DNA from 2 places in the Kitasatospora sp. NPDC052896 genome. Region 1 is predicted to be linked to the other one. Evidence: riboswitches for the same ligand, from Rfam matches in the RefSeq annotation. Region 1 holds a riboswitch; the other holds the start of a gene.
The links. A riboswitch is a leader RNA that binds a small molecule or an ion and turns the genes downstream of it on or off. The one in region 1 is predicted to bind magnesium.

Region 1 (10,820 bases):
CGATCACGCCGATCCCCGCCGCCCTGCGCCTCGCCGAGCAGCTGCTCGACCCGGGCACCTTCCGCAGCTGGGACACCCCGCCCGAGCAGCCCGCCTCCGGTCCCTACGCCGAGGCACTGGCCCGCGCCCGGGCCCGCAGCGGCGCCGACGAGGCGGCGCTGACCGGTGAGGGACGGCTGGCCGGGCACCGGGTCGCCGTCCTGCTCAGCGAGTTCGGCTTCCTGGCCGGCTCGATCGGCACCGCCACCGCCGACCGGCTGCTGCGCGGGGTCGAGCGCGCCACCGCCGAGCGGCTCCCGCTGCTCGCCTTCCCCGCCTCGGGCGGCACCAGGATGCAGGAGGGCACCCCGGCCTTCGTCCGGATGGTCGCCATCGCCGGCGCCGTCACCGCGCACAAGGCCGCCGGGCTGCCCTACCTGGTCCACCACCGGCACCCCACCACCGGCGGGGTGCTCGCCTCCTGGGCCTCGCTCGGCCAGCTCACCACCGCCGAGCCCGGCGCGCTGGTCGGTTTCCTCGGCCCGCGGGTGTACGAAGCGCTGTACGGCGAGCCGTTCCCGGCGGGCGTGCAGCGCGCCGAGCACCTGCGGCGGCACGGGACGGTGGACGCCGTGCTGCCGCCGGACCGGCTGCGCCGCCGGCTCGCGGACACCCTGGACGTGCTCGCCGCGCGCCCGACCGTCACCGAGGCCACCGGCGATGCCGAGTCCCCCGTCGAGGCCGCCGACAGCGCCGAGGCGACCTGGCGCTCGGTGCTGCTCACCCGAGAGCCCGGCCGTCCCGGACTGGCCGAGCTGCTCCAGGAGGCCGACACCCTGGTCCCGCTCTCCGGCACCGGCACCGGCGAGCGGGACGACGCGCTCCGGCTCACCCTCGCCCGGTTCGGCCGCACCGGCTGCGTGGTGGTCGGTCACGACCGGGCCGCCGCCGCGCTGCACGGTCCGGTCGGCCCGGCCGGCCTGCGCACCGCCCGCCGCGGCATGCGGCTCGCCGCCGAACTGCGCCTGCCGCTGCTGACCGTGATCGACACTCACGGCGCGGAGCTGAGCGCGCGGGCCGAGGAGCGCGCGCTGGCGGGCGAGATCGCGCGCTGCATCGCCGAGTTGAGCACCCTACCGGTCCCGGTGGTCAGCCTGCTGCTGGGTGAGGGCACCGGCGGCGCCGCGCTCGCGCTGCTGCCCGCCGACCGGACCGTCGCCGCCGAGCACGCCTGGCTCTCCCCGCTGCCACCCGAGGGCGCCTCGGTGATCCTGCACCGCAACCCGGACCACGCCGCCGAACTCGCCCACCAGCAGCGGATCGGCGCGGCCGCGCTGCTCGCCGACGGGGTGGTGGACCGGGTGCTCCCCGAGCCCGTTCCCGGCTCCGAGGACCCGGACGGCTTCGTCCGGCGCGTCGTCGGCCTGCTGGAGGAGGAGCTGGCCCGGGCCGCCGCGCTGAGCCCGGACGCGCGGCTCGACCGGTTCCGGCGGCTGGGCCGCTGAGCGGCCCGCCCGGCCCGCCGCGACGCCCCTGGCGACCTGCGGAATACCGCACCAACTCCCTCGCGCCCACACACCGCCGCCACCTATGATCGCCCTTCAGGGCGTATCACGCCGCGCGCCGACCGATGCGCGGGGCGGGCGCGATCAGCCGCACACCGTGGGGATGGGCAACAGATGAGTTCCAACGTACCGCCGGGCTACGGGTATCCGGGCGACGGCTCCGGCCAGCAGCCGCCGTACCCGCCGCAGGGCAACCCGTACGGCCAGCCCTACCCGCCGCAGCCGGCGCAGGGCAATCCCTACGGCCAGCAGCCGCCGCAGCCGAACCCCTACGGCTCCCCGCAGACCCCGCCGCCGGCCGACCAGTACGGCTACCCGCAGACCCCGCCGCCGGCCGACCAGTACGGCTACCCGCAGACCCCGCCGCCCGCGGCCGGCTACGGCCAGCAGCCCCCCGGCGGCTACGGCCAGCCGTCGTACGGCGCACCGGCCGGGCCCGGCCTGCCCGGCACCCCGGTGCTGGCCAGCGCGGGCGACCGGCTGCTCGCCAGGCTGATCGACGTCGCGGTCCTGCTGATCCCGGTCATCGTGCTCTACGTGATCGTCGCCTCGGTCAACACCTTCCTCTACTACGTGGTCATGGCGGCCCTGGTCACCGCCTACGAGGGCGCGATGCTCTCCACGCAGAACGGCCAGACGGTCGGCAAGAAGGCGATGAAGCTCTACGTGGTGAACCTCGCCGACGGCCAGCCGGTGGTCGGTGGTACCGCCTGGAGCCGGGCCGCGGCCTACGGGCTCCCGCAGCTGGTGCCCTGCCTGGGCACGCTGTACTCGGTGCTGGACGTGCTGTGGCAGCTGTGGGACAAGCCCAACCAGCAGTGCCTGCACGACAAGGCGGCGAAGACCGTGGTGATCAAGGCCAGCTGACCGGTGGGGCGAGCCGAGCGAGCGACCGTGATCCTCACCGTCACGCTCAACGCCGCGCTCGACGTCACCTACCGGGTCCCGGCGCTGCGCCCGCACGGCAGCCACCGGGTCACCGAGGCCACCGCCCGGGCCGGCGGAAAGGGCGTCAACGTCGCCCGGGTGCTGGCCCGGATGGGGCGCACGACCCTGGTCACCGGGCTGGTCGGGGGCGCCGCGGGCGCGACCGTACGGGCCGACCTGGCCGCCGCCGGACTGCCGGACGCGCTCCTGCCGATCGCCGGCGAGACCCGCCGGACCGTCGCGGTGGTCGATCGACTGGCCGCGGACGCCACGATGTTCAACGAGCCCGGGCCCGCCGTCACGGCGGGCGAGTGGTCCTCGTTCACCGACCACTTCGGCGCGCTGCTGGAGCGCGCCGAAGTGGTCGTGCTCGCCGGGAGCCTGCCGCCCGGCCTTCCCGACGACGCCTACGCCACGCTGGTCCGGGCCGCCCGCGGGCGCGGGGTGCCGGTCCTGCTGGACACCTCCGCGCCCTGGCTGCTGCCGGCCCTGGCCGCCGGCCCCGACCTCGTCAAGCCGAACGCCGACGAGCTGCGGGAGGCCACCGGCCTGGCCGAGCCGCACCGGGCCGCCGCCGCCCTGCTGGACCGCGGCGCCGGTGCGGTGGTCGCCTCACTCGGCCCCGACGGCCTGCTCGCGACCACCCCGGACGGCAGCTGGCTGGCCACCCCGCCCGAACGACTGGCCGGCAACCCCACCGGCGCGGGCGACTCCGCGGTGGCCGCGCTGACCACCGGTCTGCTCGACTCCCTCCCCTGGCCGGCCCGCCTCGCCCGGGCCGTCGCCCTCTCCGCCGCCACCGTCCTCGCCCCGACCGCGGGCGACTACGACCCGGCCGCGTACCACCACCTGCTGCCCCGGGTCACCGTCACCGCGCTCGGCTGAACGCCACCGGCCCGGCCGGACCGGCCTCGCCCCCGGCGCGGCCCCCGACCGGCCGGCAGCGACGCCGACGGCCCGCCGACCACCCCCGTGAGGGGCGGTCGGCGGGCCGTCGGCGGGCTCGTCAGTGGCCGAGCGCGACCTCGACGATCTTGATGACCACCAGGATCATCGCGACCAGCAGGTAGCTGCGCAGCGCGGTCATGCCGATCTTGCGGGTGGTCGACATGGTCGGCTTGGTCAGCGTCTCCAGCGCCGGCATCCGCCACTCGTCACGGCCGGTCCGGTCGATCGGGTCCTCCTTGGTGGCGGTGCGGCGGCGGGTGAAGGAGTACCCGGCGGTCAGCACGCCGATCACACCGCAGACGGCCAGGATCTGCAGGATCGCGTTGGCGGTGATGTTCGGGAAGAGCACCGAGGCGGTCAGGATGATCGACAGGGTGACCAGCACGCCGATCACCGCGGCGGTGAAGGCGTTGGTCCGCGGGCCGTTGACCCAGGGGCCGAGGACGGCCTTGTCGTTGCAGAGCAGCAGCAGGAAGACGGTCGCGGACGGGAGCAGCACGCCGGCCAGCGTCTGCACGCCCTGGGTGAGCAGGCCCAGCGGCGAGCCCGGGATCAGCACGATGGTGGCGGCGACGGCGACCAGACCGGCGTAGACGGCGTAGAAGCCCTTGGCGCCGCCGATGCCGCGGTGCAGCGAGTGCTTGATGCCGAAGACGTCACCGATCGCGTAGGCGGTGGAGAGCGAGACGGCGAAGGCGCCGATGATCGAGGCGTCCAGCAGGGCGATCGCGAACAGCACACCGGCCAGGTGACCGGAGGACTGGGCCAGGCCCTTGGCGATGCCGGCGGCGTCGGTGAAGTTGCCGAAGCCGTCGGTGCCGGCGAACGCGGCGGCGGAGAAGCCCATGAGCGCCGCGCCACCGACGACCACCACGACGATGCCGATCCACAGGTCGGCCTTCTCGTACTTCATGAAGCGCGGGGTGATCCGCTTGTCGATGACGTACGACTGCTGGAAGAAGAGCTGCCACGGGGCGACGGTGGTGCCGACGATGCCGATGATCAGGAGCATCACGGTGGCGAGCTGGCCGCTGCCGCCGGGCATGTTCGGGACCACGAAGTCGTGGGCCATCTGCGAGGTCTTCGGGTGGATCATGAAGTAGATCGGGATCAGCAGCAGCGAGCCGGCGCACAGCGCGATGGCGATCCGCTCGAACCGGCGGAACGAGCCGGTGAAGGCCGAGGCCACGATGATGGCGGCGGCCAGCACGACCGAGGCGACCTTCGGCAGACCGAGGTAGTCGGAGGCCAGCGTGATCCCGATGAACTCGGTGACCAGGGTGAGGGCGTTGAGCAGGAAGAGGTCGATGACCGAGAACGCGCCCCAGAACTTGCCGAAGCGCTCCAGGATCAGCCGGGCGTGACCGACGCCCGTGACGGCACCGAGCCGCAGCACCATCTCCTGGTTGACGTACAGCACCGGTATCAGCAGCAGCAGGGTCCACAGCAGGTGGGTGCCGTAGTTCTGGCCGGCCTGGCCGTAGGTGGCGAAGGCACCGGCGTCGTTGTCGCCGACCATGACGATCAGACCGGGGCCGACGATCGCCAGCAGGGTCTTGAGCTTGGCGGACAGGCCCTGGCGCGGGGCGTCGTCGTCCAGCCGGATGGTGCCGAGCGCACCCTTGATGTCGCCGATGTGGGCGTCGTCGAGGACGGCGCCGCGCGGCGCCGTGGCCTGGTCCGTGGTGGTGATGGTGTCGGTCATGACTGAGAGCCTCCCGAGCCCCCCGTGACAGGGGGAGGTTTGGAGGCACGCAGCAGCAATCCCCCCTGCGAGCGGGCAGCCTGAGGCGCCGTCACGACACGTGGCCGTGCGGGGACTGAGGTGCGACTCGAGATTCGCGCAGGGAAGGTGGTTACCGCGTGCCGTGAGAAGAAGACGGTGACATGCGGATGCGGGGCCGTTTGTGGCCCGGACTACTACTGCTCGAATCCATGTCTCTCGCCTCCTTCCGGCCGGACGCACCCCGTGGTGCGTGTCATCGACGCGGCAAGGAGCGGACCAGCACACCGAAACGGCGCCGGTTCACCCCAACTCGTCAGAGCTTTGGCACTTCACGGCGTGATCCGATCCCGTTGAATCGGAAGCCACTTGGGATCAACCCTTAGGTCGGGAAGATCTGTCCTGATCCGGAGCGTCTCTCGACGGGTGGGATCAGTGGCCTGTGTCCGTGAAGACGCCTCACCGAACGAGGTGCCTCCTGCAAAACCTCGACAAGCATAGACCCATGCTTGCGGCACAAGGCAACCGATTACCAAAGCTTGACCTTCGGGCCGGTGCGATCGGGAACTTAAACGGATCGTTCAACACAGTCCATTGACAACGAGGTGCGCAGATCGCACCCTGAGGGCATGTCAGCAACCGATCCCACCAGCGGTCCCTTCGCCGCCCCCGACCCCGGCCAGGTCCGCGCACAGCGCGAGTACGCGGCGCTGTTCCGGCTCGCCGAGCGGCACGCGACCACCGAGGAGCAGCGCCGCCGGCAGACCAATCCGACCGTCCCCGGCCCTCACGAGGTGGTCCGGCTGGTCGCGCTCCTCATGGCCGGCTCGGCCCTGCTCGACGAGGGTGAACCGGAGGTCGACCAGGCCGACGTCACGGCCGCGCTCACCCTGCTGCCGCTGGTCCGCGGCGAGCTGGACGAGCTGGAGACCGGCCTGCTCAAGATGGCCCGCGGGCGCGGCATGACCTGGCAGGAGATCGCCTTCGGCCTCGGCCTCGGCACCCCGCAGGCGGCACGCCAGCGTTACGAGCGGCTGGCCGAGCGCACGGGCCCCGAGTAGCCCGAGCCGGCTGGGGCGGGCACCGCTCGCTCGGTGCGACGCATGGGACGGCCGGGAGCGAGGAATGCTTCCCGCGGCACCGAGCGTGTCGTGACCACAGCAGCCGACCGAAGGGGTGGCCTTGAGACCGACCACGGAGAGGTTCCTCGCCGTCTCCGCGGAGCTGACCGGCTTCGCCGCCGACGAACTCCGGGCGACCGGCCTGGTCGCCGGTCACCTCGCCACCCTGCGACGGGAGGTCGGACCCGAGCACGCGGACCGGCTCACGGCACTCCCCGCCGGGGTCGGCCACGCGCCCCAGCTGATCACCGACGAGCCGCTGCGTGAGGTCGCCCGTGCCCTCACCCACCTCTGGTACACCGGCAGTTGGCCCGGCCTGCCGGAGCCGGTGCGGACCGCGCTCGGGCGGGAGACGGCGGCCGCGGCGCCGTACACGGTGAGCGCCGACTCGTACGCCGGCGGGCTGCTCTGGCAGACCATCGGTGGTCACGCGCCCGGCACGCACGCCCCCGGGTTCGGCAGCTGGACCGCTCCCCCGGGCCTCCCGGAGGCCCGCAGGTGACCCCGCACTCCCCCGACGACCGGGCCCGCTGGGACGCGATCGTGGTCGGCGCCGGCTTCGCCGGCTCGCTGATCGCCAAACGGCTGGGCGACCAGGGCTGGCGGGTCCTGGTCCTGGAGGCCGGCCCCGGCGACCGGCGGGAGGACCCGGTCCGGCTCCGGGCGACCGCCGCCGACACGTACCGGGCGGCCGATCGCAAGGTGATCACCTCGCCCTACCGGACCAGCCCCGTCGCGCCCTCCCCCGACGGCGGCTTCCGGGACGACGGCTACCTGGTGCAGCGGGGCCCCGACCCGTACGTCAGCGGCTACCTGCGCGGCAACGGCGGCACCGGTCTGGCCTGGACCGGGCTGACCCCGCGGATGCACCCCGAGGACTTCCGGGTCTCCCGGCTCGGCCCCGGCCGTGACTGGCCGCTCGGCTACTCCGAGCTGGAGCCCCACTACCGGGCCGCCGAGGCAGAGTTGGGGGTGGCCGCGGATGTCGAGGAGCAGCGCGCGGCGCTCGGCCTGCCGTTCCCGGACGACTACGCGTTCCCGATGCGCGCCATCCCGCGCGGCCACCTGGACCGGCTGGCCGCCACCGCCTGGGACGGCCGGACCGTGCACGAGCCGGGCGCCGCCGCGCCGACTGAGCTGCGGGTGGTCGGCACCCCGCACGCCCGCAACGGCGTCCCCGACCCGGCGCACCACGGCCCGGCCCACGGCCCCGGGGACGAGGTGGGCCAGCCGCGCTGCGTCGGCCACGCGAGCTGCGTGCCGGTCTGCCCGTCCGGCGCCAAGTACACGCCGCTGCGGACCCAGGGCCGGTGGGCGGAGTCGGTGACCCTGCTGACCCGGGCGGTGGTCGGCCGGGTGCTGGCCGCCGGCAACGGCCGGATCACCGGCGTGGAGTACCGCCGGTACGACGAGCGCGGCACCCCGGAACCGGACACCCACCACGCCGAGGCCGACCTGGTGGTGCTGGCCGCGCACGCGATCGAGAACGCCCGGTTGTTGCTCGCCTCCGGCCTGGCCAACCGCAGCGACCAGGTCGGCCGGAACCTGATGGACCACCCGGTGCTGCTCACCTGGGGACTGCTGCCGCGGCCGGCCGGCCCGTACCGGGGGCCCGCGCTGACCGCCGGGGTGGAGGCGTTCCGGTTCGGTCCCGAGCGGGCCCGCCGGGCGCCGTTCCGGGTCGAGATCGGCAACTGGGGCTGGAGTTGGGCGGCCGGTCCGCCGGACCTGCGGGTGGCCGAGCTGCTGCGGTCCGGTGGACCGGACGGCCGGGGGCTGCTCGGTCCGGCGTTGCGGCGCGCGGTCGGCGACCGGGTGGGCCGTGAGTTCGCGCTCTCCTTCGAGTTGGAGCAGGAGGCCGATCCGGCCAACCGGGTCACCATCGACCCGCGCCACCGCGATCTGCTGGGCAACCCCCGCCCGGTGCTGACGTACCGGCTCTCCGACCACGTCAAGCGCGGGATGGCCGCCGCGCGGGCGGTCTCCGAGCAGCTCTTCGCACTGCTCGGCGTGCAGGACCGCACCCGCTACGCACCGGGCCCGGACTGGCCCGGCTGCTTCGAGTTCGAGGGGCGGCGGTACGGCTACCGGGCGGCCGGGCACGCGGGCGGCACCCATCTGATGGGCACCTCGCCCGGCAACTCGGTGGTCGACGCGTGGCAGCGCTGCTGGGACCACCCCAACCTGTACGCGGTGGGCTGCGGCAGCATGCCGTCACTCGGCACCAGCAACCCCTCGCTGACCATGGCGGCGCTCGCGCTGCGCAGCGCCGAGCAGATCAACCGCGACCTGCTGGCCCGCCGCCCGACCACCCTGCACCACCCCGTCGCCGTCCCCTTCCGAGGAGCAACCCCGCGATGACCGACTCCGCGATGACCGATCCCGCGATGACCGAGCGGCTCCCGTTGCCGCCGGTGGCCGAGCCGTACCACCTGCCGTTCCACTACGGTGCCCTGCACCAGCTCGGCGTGGACTACCTGGTGGACCCGGAACCGGCCCGGGCACTGCTGGCGGATCGTCACCCCGAGCTGGTGGCGGCCGAGTTCGACGGATCGGCCTGCGTCTCGGTCAACTACCAGCTGTACTTCGCGCAGTACCCGAACGGCGCCGGGGTGACCCAGGAGATCGAGATCAACCTGATCGCCCATCCGGCCGTCTGCGCCGCCCTGGTCCCCGCGGTCGACTACCGCGCGTACGCCCGGGGTCACGACCAGACCAGGATGCTCGGCATCGCCCGGCTGCACGTCCTCTGCGACAATCCGCTGGCCATCGACGCCGGCTCGAAGCTCTACGCCGAGCCCAAGTACCCGGGCTGGTTCGAGGTCACCATGCCGTCGCCCAACAGCCCCGTGGTGGGCACCGGTTGGTCGATCAGCTGCCGGGCCGCCGAGTACGCGCCGGACGGCGGCCTGGCCCGCCGGGAGGTCGAGCTGTTCGCGCTGGAGGCCGAACTCGCCGCCCTGGTCGACGAACCGGTCAACAACGCGCCGGTCACCGGCTACGGCACCGACCCGAAGGGCCGCCTGCTGGCCGGCCCGATGAACGTCTACCAGCCCTACCGCTACTGGGAGTTGGACGCCGGGCAGGCGGACCGGGTCCGGCTCACCGTGACGGACGCGCCCGGCGAGGCGGGCCGGCCGGGACGCGACCTGGTCACGCTGGTCGGCGACGCGCCAGCGGTCGGGGTCTGGAGCCACCAGTCGCCACCGGTGGCGGCCCACAACCGGCCCTACTACCTGCCGTCGTCCGGCGGGCAGCGCCGGTGAGCGGCGGTCCGGCCCGCCGGCTGGGCGAGCCGCTCCCGTCCGAACTGCTGGACGCCGGCGAGCGGATGAGCCCGGCCGAGCTCCGGGACCACCAACTCCACCGACTGCGCGCCACCCTGGAGCTCGCCTACCGTCACGTCGAGTTCTACCGGCACTCGTTCGACGCCGCCGGGGTCACCCCCGCCGACTGTCACAGCCTGGCCGACCTGGCCCGGTTCCCCTTCACCGGCAAGGCCGACCTGCGCGCCAACTACCCCTTCGGGATGTTCGCGGTCCCGCTCGACCAGGTCCGCCGGTTGCACGCCTCCAGCGGCACCACCGGGCGGCCGACCGTGGTCGGCTACACCGAGCGCGACCTGTCCACCTGGGCCGACCTGGTGGCCCGCTCGATCCGGGCGGCCGGCGGGCGCCCCGGGCACAAGGTGCACATCGCCTACGGCTACGGCCTGTTCACCGGCGGACTGGGCGCGCACTACGGCGCGGAACGACTCGGCTGCACGGTCATCCCGGCCTCCGGCGGGATGACCGCCCGGCAGGTGCAGCTGATCCAGGACTTCCAGCCGGAGGTCATCATGGTCACCCCGTCCTACCTGCTCACCCTGCTCGACGAGTTCGAGCGGCAGGGCATCGACCCGCGCGACAGCTCGCTGCGGATCGGCATCTTCGGCGCCGAGCCGTGGACCGAGGAGATGCGCCGCGAGCTGGAGGAGCGCTTCGACCTGCACGCGGTGGACATCTACGGGCTGTCCGAGGTGATGGGCCCCGGCGTGGCGCAGGAGTGCGTGGACACCAAGGACGGCCTGCACGTCTGGGAGGACCACTTCTATCCGGAGATCGTCGACCCGCTCACCGACCGGGTCCTGCCGGACGGCGAGTCGGGCGAGCTGGTCCTCACCACGCTCACCAAGGAGGCGCTGCCGGTCATCCGCTACCGCACCCGCGACCTGACCCGGTTGCTGCCGGGCACCGCGCGGCCCGCGTTCCGCCGGATCGAGAAGATCACCGGCCGCTGCGACGACCTGATCATCCTGCGCGGGGTCAACCTCTTCCCCAGCCAGATCGAGGAGATCGTGCTGCGCACCCCGGGTGTGACGGCGCACTTCCAGTTGGAGCTGACCCGGCGCGGCCGGCTGGACCACCTGACGGTACGGGTCGAGGCCCGGCCCGACGCGGGCCCGGAGCTGCGCGCGGCGGCCGGCGCGGCGATCGTCCGGGGCGTCAAGGACGGGGTCGGGGTCAGCGTCGAAGTGGTCGTGGTCGATCCGGAGGCGCTGGAGCGCTCGCTCGGGAA
Region 2 (10,820 bases), on a different contig from region 1:
CCCACCTGCTGAGCCCGTTGGACCTCGGCTTCACCACGCTGCCCAACCGGGTGGTGATGGGCTCGATGCACGTCGGGCTGGAGGAGGCCCCGGGCGGCTTCGAGCGACTGGCCGAGTTCTACGCCACCCGCGCCCGGGGCGGCGTCGGCCTGATGGTGACCGGCGGGATCTCGCCCAACGAGCAGGGTCGCCCGTGGGCCGGCGGCGCCAAGCTGACCACCGAGGCCGAGGCCGAGCAGCACCGCGTGGTGACCACCGCCGTGCACCGCGAGGGCAGCCGGATCGCCCTCCAACTGCTGCACTTCGGCCGCTACGCGCACCACCGCGACCTGGTCGCGCCGAGCCCGCTGCAGGCGCCGATCAGCCCGTTCACCCCGCGCGCGCTGGCCGACGAGGAGGTGGAACAGACCATCGAGGACTTCGTCCGGGCCGCCCGGCTGGCCCGCGCGGCCGGCTACGACGGCGTCGAGATCATGGGCTCCGAGGGCTACCTGATCAACGAGTTCATCGCCGCCGCCACCAACCACCGCGAGGACCGCTGGGGCGGCGAGTACCGCGACCGGATCCGGTTCCCGGTCGAGATCGTCCGCCGGGTGCGCGCCGCGCTCGGCCCGGAGTTCATCCTGATCTACCGGCTCTCCATGCTGGACCTGGTGCCCGGCGGCTCCTCGCTCACCGAAGTGGTCACCCTGGCCCGGGAGATCGAGGCGGCCGGCGCCACCGTCATCAACACCGGGATCGGCTGGCACGAAGCCCGGATCCCCACCATCGCCACCTCCGTGCCGCGCGGCGCCTTCGCCTGGGTGACCAAGCAGCTGATGGGCGCGGTCGGGATCCCGCTGATCACCAGCAACCGGATCAACACCCCCGAACTGGCCGAGCAGTTGCTCGCCGACGGTTGCGCGGACCTGGTCTCGCTGGCCCGCCCGCTGCTGGCCGACCCGGAGTTCGTCGCCAAGGCCCGCCACGGGAAGCCCGAGTCGATCAACACCTGCATCGGCTGCAACCAGGCCTGCCTGGACCACACCTTCAGCGGCCAGCTCACCTCCTGCCTGGTCAACCCGCGGGCCTGCCACGAGACCGAGTTGGTGCTCGCACCGACCAAGCGCCGCAAGCGGATCGGCGTGGTGGGCGCCGGCCCGGCCGGGCTCGCCTTCGCCACCGCGGCGGCCGAACGCGGGCACCGGGTCACGCTCTTCGACAGCGCCGAGCGGATCGGCGGGCAGCTCAACATCGCCCGACGGGTGCCCGGCAAGGAGGAGTTCGACGAGACAATCCGCTACTACCGCAACCAACTCGACACCCTCGGCGTCGAGTTGGAGCTCGGCTCGACGGTCACCGCCGACCGGCTCGCCGCGGCCGACTTCGACGAGATCGTGCTCGCCACCGGGGTCACCCCGCGTGTCCCCGAACTGCCGGGCGTCGACCACCCGAGCGTGCTTGGCTACCTCGACGTACTGCGGGACGGTGCGCCGGTCGGCGAGCGGGTGGCGATCATCGGCGCGGGCGGCATCGGCTTCGACGTCGCGGAGTTCCTCACCGACCAGACCGAGCAGACCGGCCAGCCGACCACCGCGGCCGACCGGGACCCACAGGCCTTCTACCGCCAGTGGGGCATCGACCCCGAGTACCGCGCGCCCGGCGGCCTGCGCCGGCCCGAGCGGCCCGCCCCGCCGCGCGCCGTCCACCTGCTGCAGCGCAAGGCCGGCAAGGTCGGTGCCGGTCTCGGCCGGACCACCGGCTGGATCCACCGCACCGAGCTCAAACACCGCGGGGTCACCATGATCGCCGGCGCCACCTACCACCGCGTCGACGACGAGGGCCTGCACCTGACCGTCGACGGCGAGCGTCGCACCCTCGCGGTGGACACCGTCGTGCTCTGCACCGGCCAGGAGCCACGGCGCGACCTGTACCAGGCGCTGCGCGCCCGGGGCCTCGATGCGCACCTGATCGGCGGCGCGGACGAGGCCGCCGAACTCGACGCCAAGCGGGCGATCCGCCAGGGCACCGAGCTGGCCGCCATCATCTGACCGGCCCGTCCCACCCGAGGCAGGCCCTAGGTGTTCTGAGCCGTGAGGGTCAGAACACCTAGGCTTCCCCCAGCACCCGCGCGCGGGACGGGCCGGCGGTCCGCTCCGCGCGCCCGCCGCCCGTACCGCACCGGAGGCTTGGCCGACCATGTCGCTACCGCACGCGATCCTCACCGCCCTGCTCGAAAAGCCGTCCTCCGGGCTGGAGTTGACCCGTCGGTTCGACAAGTCCATCGGGTTCTTCTGGTCCGCCACGCACCAGCAGATCTACCGCGAACTGGGCAAGCTGGAACAGGCCGGGCTGATCCGCGCGCTCCCGCAGACCACCCCCACCCGGGGGCAGCGGAAGGAGTACGAGGTGCTGCCGGCCGGCCGGGCCGAGCTGGCCACCTGGGTGGCCGAGCCCGCCGAGCCGAAGGAGATCCGCGACGCCCTGCTGGTCCGGCTGCGGGCGGCGGCGGTGGTCGGCACGGACGGCCTGGTCGACGAGCTGCGCCGGCACCTCGCCCTGCACCGAACGCGACTGGCCGAGTACGCGGAGATCGAGCGGCGCGACTTCCCGGCCGAGCGGTCGGCCGAGGAGAACCGGCTGCACCACCTGGTGCTGCGCGGCGGAATCCGGCTGGAGACCTTCTGGATCGACTGGCTCACCGAGGTGCTCGCCGAACTGGACACCTGACGCCCGACGGCTGACGCCGGTCGCCCGAAGGGTCTATAGTTGCCAACGTTTGCAGGAGGCACCTCGTTCGGTGAGGCGTCTTCACGGACACAGGCCACTGACCCGACGACGTCGAGAGACGCCCAGGTTCAGGACAGATCTTCCCGAATTAAGGGTTGATCCCAAGTGGCTTCCCACCTTCGGGAGGGATCACGCCGTGGAGTGCCAAAGCTCTGACGAGTTGGGGTGAACCAGCAGTTTCGTGCTGGTCCGCTCCTTGCCGCGTACGAGGCGAGAACCGCCCCGACCGGAAGGAGGCGAGCGTCATGGACAACGGTCCGAGTACTGGAAGTAGTCCGAGTAGTCCGGGCGCACCGGCCCCTCTCCGGTTCGGTGACCGCCCGTATCCGCCCGCCTCCGGCCCGCGCTGACCCGCTCCCGGCCTGCCCGCCCCGCTCCCGGGGCCGCCACACCGGGTTTCCGCGTGCCGTCCAACGGCCTTGCCCGCCTTGGAGGTTCCGCCATGACCATGGTCGCCCTGCCGCACGTCCTCGGCCGCCCGGAGACCGCCCGCCGGCACTCCGGCGGACGCCTGCTCCGCGCGATCCGCAGCTACCGGCGCCCCGCCGCCGCACCGGCTGCCCGGACCGCCCCGGTCGTCCCCGTTCTCCTCACGGCACCCGCCGTGCGCGGGTCGCTGCGGCTCACCCTGCACGACGGCACGCCGCGCCGCTACCTGCTGGACGCCCGCGACTTCGCCGCCACCACCTCGCCCGACGTCGCCTACGACGCCCGGGTGCACACCGCCTACCTGCTGGCCATGCAGGGACACCGCGCGCCCTGGCTGGCCCAGCACCTGGACCTGCCGTCGACCGCGGCCCACGCCATCGCCGAGCGGGCGGCCCGGTCCGGCACCGGACAGCCGGCTCCGGACGCCTGACGCCCTGCCCCCGGCGTCCGCGACAACCCCGCGTTCACGTCACGTCAGGGTTCCGTCAAGGGCGCGGACACCGAGCCGGACCGGACTATGCTGGCTTGGGTTTGGTCCACCAACTGCGGGATCGATCGATCTCAAACACCTTCCGACTCAGCCGAGTTGGAGCACACCACCCGGGGCGACCGGCCGTTTCGAGCCGGCCCACGCCCTGCCACAGCCGAGACGGGCAGACCGTCGCGAACACCGGGAGGAGGCGAGCGCCCATGGATCCCAGTACCCATAGTCCGGGCCGCCCGCGGCCCGGACTCCGAGCGGCCCGGTCCGCCCGCGACACGCGCTGACGAGGTCCGTCACGCGCCACCGTGTCGGGGCCGCCGGGGCCGTGCGCAGCGCCCTCACACCCGTCACCCGCACGTGCCGTGCCGCATTCGGCCCGCACGCCATCCGTCCGGAGGTCACCCGGTCATGTCCGTCTTCACCGCGTTCCACCACCCGATCGCCCGCCCGGCCAGCGCACCGCAGCACCGCCCGCTGCGCGACATGCTCGCCCGGGTCATCGAGCGGCTGGCCGACAGCCCGCTGGACAGCCCGGTCATCCAGGCCATCGCCGCCCAGGCACCCACGCCGAGCGGGGCGACGGTCCGGCGCGCCGGAGCGCCGCGCGCGCACTGGCGGACCGTGCCCGGCCCGGACGGCTCGCCGCGACTGGAAGCCGCCTGGTGGTCGGAGAACTGACGTCACGTCAGTCGAGCGAAAGCCGCCCGCACGCGACAAAGGAGCAATGATGCCTCTGTGCTACCCCCGGATCGCCCGGATCCACCACGACTGCTCGGTGGCCCTGCCCGCGACCGGGCCGGCCGCGCCCAGCCCGGCGCCGCGCCCCGTCAGCCCTCCCGCCGAGCCCGGCCCGAGCCGTCTGCAACCGCTGGCCGCGCTGGTCATCGACGACGGCCAGCGCACCGCCGTGCTGGAGGGCCGCCGACTGGATCTCACCTACATGGAGTTCGAACTGCTCACCCACCTGGCGGCCCATCCACTCCAAGTCCTGACTCGGCGTCAACTCATGTCGAGCGTCTGGGGGCAGGGCGTTCCGACCGACACCCGCACGGTGAACACGCACGTCGCGCGGCTGCGCCGGAAGCTCGGACCGGCCTACCGCTCGGTGATCACGACGGTCCGCCAGGTGGGCTACAAGTTCGACCCGGAGGCCGTGACCGCCGCGGCCGGCTGACCACGCGGGCGGCACACTCCGGTCACCCGGCGCGAGCTGTCGGACACCAGGTGTGGCCTTCCCGGTCGGTCCGCCCCGGCGGCACCATGGAGAAGGTAAGGAGGCGGCCATGCGCGCACTTCCCCACCCCGAGTCCCGCGAGGGCACCGTCGTGCTCGGCGTGCTCACCCTGCTGGCCATGGAGATCGTGGCACTCGGGCTGACCCCGGTGCCGGCTCGACCCGCCGTCGGCGGGGTGCTGCTCGCGGTCGCCGCGCTCGGCCTGGCCCTCGGCGCGATCGCCCTGGTCGTCCACGCGCACCGGCGCCGGCAGGCCGGAACGATCCCGCCGCCCGCGCCGGCCGAGCCGGACGACGAGCCGTTCGCACCCGAGGCGCTGGACGGGTTCCCGCTGGAGGCCGTCCGCCGGTTCCTGCCGGACCCGGCGGCGCCCGTCCCGGAGAGCCTGCACACCGCCTGGGTGCTCGCCACCCACGGTCACGACGCCGACTGGCTCGCACACCACCTCGACCTGCCGGCCGGAGTCAGCGGTGTGCTGGTGGCGGCCGCCCGGCAGCACCAGGGCCTGGGGGGCGCCGTCAACCCCGCACCGCCGAAGGCCGGTCGAGGCCCGGCGCCCGGCCCGGCGGAGTCCTGGGTGGCCCGTCCAGCACAGTGAACCGCAGCCCCGCCGCGGTCAGCCGGTCGATCAGCGCGCTCCCCATCGCCACCGCGGTGGTCACCTGGCCGGCGGTCGGCGGCAGTTCGTCGAAGGCCAGGCAGAGCGCCGACTCGGCGAGCATCTTGGCCGTCTCGGTGTAGCCCGGGTCGCCGCCGGAGACCTCGGTGAACACCCGCCGCCCACCGCTCTCCCCGACGAACCGCACGGTGAACCAGGACCGCGCCCGCCGCGCCGCCGCGGGGCCGTCACCCGGCTTCCGCAGGCCCTCCAACATCCTTCGGAGTGCGGGGAGTTGGGCGGCGCCGACGAGCAGCGCGAGTCCCGCGGTGCCGAGCAGCGCGACCGGCAGCCGCTTGACCGCCGCGTAGTGGCGGTAACCGAAGTCGGGCCCGTAGCCGGGCAGCGCCGCCGCCGATCGGCCGACCACCTGCGGATCGATGGTGGGCAGCGGCCAGGCCCAGGCGCGGGCCTCGGCGGACCAGCCCGGCCGGTCCGCCGAGGTGCGGATCCGCCGCCCGGCCGGCCGGGGGTCGGCGGCCCGTCGGGCCCGGGCGATCCGCGCGGCGGCCCGCGGGCGGGAGACGGCGGTCAGCGCGGAGGCGAAGGTGCCGCCCGAGAAGGTGCCACCGGCCCGCACGAAGCCGCGCACCCGGACCGGCACGTCGGCGGGCAGCAGGCCGACGGTGAAGAGCACGCCCAGATCGTGCGGGATCGAGTCGAACCCGCAGGAGTGCACCAGCCGGGCGCCGGTCTCCACCGCGCGCTGGTGGTGCAGCAGGTACATCCGGTCCACGAACTCGGGCTCGCCGGTCAGGTCGAGGTAGTCAGTGCCGGCCTCGGCGCAGGCGGCCACCAACGGCTCGCCGTAACGCAGGTAGGGACCGACGGTGGAGGCCACCACCCGGGCCGAGGCCGCGACCTCGCGCAGCGCGGCCCGGTCCGTCGCGTCGGCGCGGAGCAACGGGAGGTCGGCGCAGCGCGGTTCGATCGCCGCCAGCCGTTCGCGCAGCGCCGTCAGCTTGGCCGGGTCACGGCCCGCGAGCGCCCAGCGGCACTCGGCCGGCGCGTTGCGGGCCAGGTATTCGGCGGTCAGGCCGCCGGTGAAGCCACTCGCGCCGAAGAGCACGAGGTCGTACGGGCGCTCGGCAGACATGGTGGTCCCTACTGGCCGGTAGTCGGAGGCGGCCCCACGCTAGGGAGCGGGCGGACGCGGTGTCAACGTCCGGAGCCACCCGATCCGATCGTCAGACCACCCCCTCGGCCGCTACCGTCTGCCGTGGGAAGAGCGCGACAACGGAGCGGGTGGGGCATGGAGTTTCTGCGACCGGAGGACCCTCGGCAACTCGGCGGGTACCGGCTGCTCCGCCGGCTCGGCGCCGGTGGCATGGGCCAGGTCTACCTGGGACGCACGCCCGGCGGCCGGACCGTCGCGGTGAAGACGGTGCACCGCGAGTACGCCACCGACCAGGAGTTCCGTGCCCGCTTCCGGCAGGAGGTCGCGGCGGCTCGCCGGGTCGGCGGGCGGTGGACCGCTCCGGTGCTGGACGCCGACACCGAGAGCGACCACCCCTGGGTCGCCACCGGCTACGTCGCCGGCCCCTCACTGGGCAGCGCCGTACGGGAGTTCGGGCCACTGCCGACGGCGGCGGCCCGTTCGCTCGGCATCGGACTGGCCGAGGCCCTCGGTGCGGTGCACCGGCTCGGGCTGGTGCACCGGGACGTCAAGCCGTCCAACGTGCTGCTGGCGCTGGACGGGCCACGGCTGATCGACTTCGGCATCACCCGGGCGCTGGACGCGGCGACCGCGCTCACCCGCTCGGGCTTCGTGGTCGGTTCGCCCGGCTACCTCTCCCCCGAGCAGGCCCAGGGACTGGCCGCCGGCCCGCCCAGCGACGTCTTCTCGCTCGGCGCCGTGCTCGCGTTCGCGGCGAGCGGCACCCCGCCGTTCGGGGAGGGGGTGAGCGCGCCGGTGCTGCTCTACCGGGTGCTGCACGAGGCCCCGGAGCTCGGCGAACTCGACGAGGAGCTGCGGGTGTTGGTGCTGGCCTGCCTGGCCAAGCAGCCGGCCGACCGGCCGACCCCGGACGAGCTGCGCGCCCTGCTCGCCGGCGGCGGGCAGGCACTGCCGGCCCCGGGCGCCGAGGACTGGCTGCCGCCGGCCGTCGCGGCGTCGGTGGCACGGCTCGCGGTGGAGCTGCTGGACCTCGACGGGGCGGGCGAGGACGCGCCCGCGGCCGCGCCGGCGACGGAGGTCGGCGGGCCCTCGACCGGAACGGGCGCAACCGGCGGCACGGCCGGCGCCGGCGCCCCGACCGGCCGGTTCGGCCCGCCGCCGACCGCCTGGACGCCCGCCGAACCGACGAGCCACCCGGGACCGGTCCCTCCGGCCGCCCCCGCTCCCCTCCCCGGCTGGACCGCGCCGACTCCCGCCGCCCCTCCCGCCGCTCCGGCCCGGCCCCGGCGCGGCTGGGCGCTGGCGGCGGTCGCGGCCGCCCTGGCCGCCGCGGTGGCGGGCGCCGCCGTCTGGCTCTCCAACGGCAACGGCGGCACCCACTCCGGCCCGATCGCGGCGGCGTTCCTCGGTAGCTGGCGCGGCGCCCTGACCAGCTCGGCCTTCCCGACCCCCGTCGGCTTCCAGATCACCATCGTCCAGGGGCGACCCGGCTCCGAGGTCGGCGCCATCCGCAACAGCGCCGGAGACACCTACTGCGACAGCAGCGCGCTCCTGACCACCGCCGGGGCCGGCCGGTTGGTCCTGACCACCGCCCAGGGCAGCGCGAGCAACGGCTGCACCCCCGACTCCGACCCGCAGGTCTACACCGTCAACAGCAACGGCAGCCTCCACCTGACGATCAGCGGCTACTCCGGCGACCTCACCAGGGAGGGCTGACCACCGCGCAGCGCGAAGGACGCCCGCTGCCACCACCTGGTGCCGTCGTGCGCCCTGTCGTGCCGCTCGGCGCCCTCCTCCCGGGCGGTGCGGCCGTCCGACCGCGGTGCCGGCAGGTGGGCGGCAGGACGCGCGGGTGCCGGTGCGGTGATCCTTGCCTCCGGTGACGGGTGCCCGGCTACCTGCCGGAGCGGCTCCGCCCGCTGGCCGGGCCGTTACCGTCGGGGAGGAACGACGCCGGCGCCGCCGCCAGGGCGATCAGGCCCAGCGTCACCCAGAACGCCGCGTGGAAGCCCGCCACCGCGCCACCCCGGTCGGTGCAGCGCTGGAGCACCACCGCCACCGCCGCGGTGCCGGCCGCGCCGCCCACCTGCTGGCCGATGGCGTTGGCCGTGGTCGCCGCCGGGACCCGGGCCACGGGCAACGAGTGGTAGAGCGTCTTCATGGTCGGCGCGACCGCGAAGGCCAGCCCGACGCCGCGGACGAAGAGCGCACCGAGCAGGAGCGCCCCGGACCGCGACAGGTGCGCCGATCCGGACCCGACCAGGGCGAACGGAACCGTGCCGAGCGCGACCAGCAGCAACCCCGCCAACACCATCGTCCGCGCCCGCGCGGCGGCGACGTCGACCAGCCGGCCGACCAGCAGCACCGCGACCAGCGAGCCCAGCCCCTGCGGCGCCAGCACCAGCCCGGCGTCCAGGGCGCCGCCACCACCTGCCTGCTGGTAGAAGAGCGGCACCAGGAAGGCCGCCGCGAAGAGCCCCGCGTTGGCGAGGAAGCCCAGCGCGGCCGAGGCGGCGAAGGCCCGGTCGCGGAACAGGCTCAGCTCCACGACCCCGGGCGCCGACGAACGGGACGCCCGAGCCGCGTAACCGCCCAGGAGCGCGACGCCCAGCAGCAGCGCGGGCCCGACCTCGGGCGCCGTCACCGCGCGCCCCTCGCCCAGGCCGCTCAGACCGAAGAGCAGCCCGGTGATCCCGCCGCTCACGCAGAGCAGCCCCAGGACGTCGAGCCGACCGACGTCCGCGGCACGCGACCGCGGGATGAAGAGTGCGGAGAGCACCATCGCCGCCAGCAGGATCGGGACGTTGAGCAGGAACACCCACCGCCAGGACAGCCCCGCGAGGACGGCACCCCCGGCCACCGGACCGACGATCGGCGCCACCGATACCGGGACGGCCATCAGGGCCGTCATCCGCCCCAACCGCTCCCGACCGGCCACCTCCATGACGATCACTCGGGAGAGCGGGAAGAGTCCGCCGGCCCCGATCCCCTGCACCACGCGGAAGAGCACCAGGCTCCCCAGCGACCAGGCCGACCCGCACAGCACCGACCCGACGAGGAAGACCCCGAGCGACCCCAGCCAGGCCGAGGTCGCGCCGAACCGCCGGGCCGCCCAGCCGGTGGCGGGGATGACCGCCGCCAGCGCCAGCAGGTAGCCGGTGGTCACCCACTGGGTGTCCGCGAGGTCGGCGGCGAAGGCACCCGCGAGGGTGTGCACGGCCACCCCGACCACCGTGCTGTCCAGCAACGCGACGAACCCGCCGAGCACCAGGATCAGCGCGATGCGCACCGACGAGCGGTCAAGGCCGCGCGGGCCGTCGTCCGGGCCGCTCGACGTGGATATCCGTGCTCCGTCTCGGGATGACGTCAGCTCAGGCACCAGTTCCCCCTCCCTCACCCATTTACCTAGGACCTCTAGGTGTTTGCCTAATATACATAGTCAGCGGACGTCGGGTGACGGCATTCACCGCGGCCGGCGGCCCGTGCGGGTCCAGGTCAGCAGCTGCGCCGCCGTCCAGGTGGTGATCACCCGGGTGGGTGGGACGCCGGCCGCCGCGGCACGGGCGCAGCCGAAGGGCTGCCAGGCGAGCTGGCCCGGCGCGTGCGCGTCGGTGTCCAACGCGAAGAGGCAGCCGGCCTGTTCGGCCAGGCGCAGCAGGCGCATCGGCGGATCGAGCCGCTCGGGGCGGCTGTTGATCTCCACCGCGGTCCGGTGTTCGGCACACGCGGCGAAGACCTCCACCGCGTCGAAGACCGACTCCGGCCGCTCCTTGCCCGCACCGCGCGGGTTGTCCGGGCGCGCCGCGACCAGCCGGCCGGTGCAGTGACCGAGCACGTCCACCAGGGGGTTGGCCACCGCCGCCAGCAGCCGCCGGGTCATCGCCGGTGCCGGCATCCGCAGTTGGGAGTGGACCGAGGCCACCACCACGTCCAGTTCGGCCAGCAGGTCGTCCTCCTGGTCGAGCGAGCCGTCGTCGAGGATGTCGCACTCGATGCCGGTGAGCAGTCGGAACGGCGCCAGCCGGTTGTTCAACTCGGCTACCACGCCGAGCTGTTCACGCAGCCGCTCGGGGCTCAGGCCGCGTGCGACGGTCAGCCGTGGCGAGTGGTCGGTCAACACCGCCCATTC

Region 2: linked by a shared signal. The riboswitch ahead of ACIGXM_RS27965 (hypothetical protein) and the one ahead of ACIGXM_RS27300 (NRAMP family divalent metal transporter) in region 1 are both predicted to bind magnesium.

Annotation. Positions count from the first base shown of each region.
Region 1 covers NZ_JBITZU010000017.1:133,793-144,612, reverse strand. The annotation lists gene ACIGXM_RS27315 (carboxyl transferase domain-containing protein) at 1-1,484, shown strand, start outside; gene ACIGXM_RS27310 (RDD family protein) at 1,659-2,411, shown strand; gene ACIGXM_RS27305 (1-phosphofructokinase family hexose kinase) at 2,439-3,356, shown strand; gene ACIGXM_RS27300 (NRAMP family divalent metal transporter) at 3,478-5,124, opposite strand; M-box (ykoK) riboswitch at 5,443-5,620, opposite strand; gene ACIGXM_RS27295 (DNA-binding protein) at 5,772-6,203, shown strand; gene ACIGXM_RS27290 (hypothetical protein) at 6,325-6,765, shown strand; gene ACIGXM_RS27285 (GMC family oxidoreductase) at 6,762-8,624, shown strand; gene ACIGXM_RS27280 (hypothetical protein) at 8,621-9,529, shown strand; gene paaK (phenylacetate--CoA ligase PaaK) at 9,595-10,820, shown strand, end outside.
Region 2 covers NZ_JBITZU010000019.1:31,227-42,046, forward strand. The annotation lists gene ACIGXM_RS27955 (FAD-dependent oxidoreductase) at 1-2,030, shown strand, start outside; gene ACIGXM_RS27960 (PadR family transcriptional regulator) at 2,179-2,709, shown strand; M-box (ykoK) riboswitch at 2,765-2,941, shown strand; gene ACIGXM_RS27965 (hypothetical protein) at 3,212-3,628, shown strand; gene ACIGXM_RS27970 (hypothetical protein) at 4,091-4,360, shown strand; gene ACIGXM_RS27975 (winged helix-turn-helix domain-containing protein) at 4,407-4,856, shown strand; gene ACIGXM_RS27980 (hypothetical protein) at 4,966-5,514, shown strand; gene ACIGXM_RS27985 (saccharopine dehydrogenase family protein) at 5,435-6,670, opposite strand; gene ACIGXM_RS27990 (serine/threonine-protein kinase) at 6,827-8,407, shown strand; gene ACIGXM_RS27995 (DHA2 family efflux MFS transporter permease subunit) at 8,586-9,980, opposite strand; gene ACIGXM_RS28000 (PHP domain-containing protein) at 10,155-10,820, opposite strand, start outside.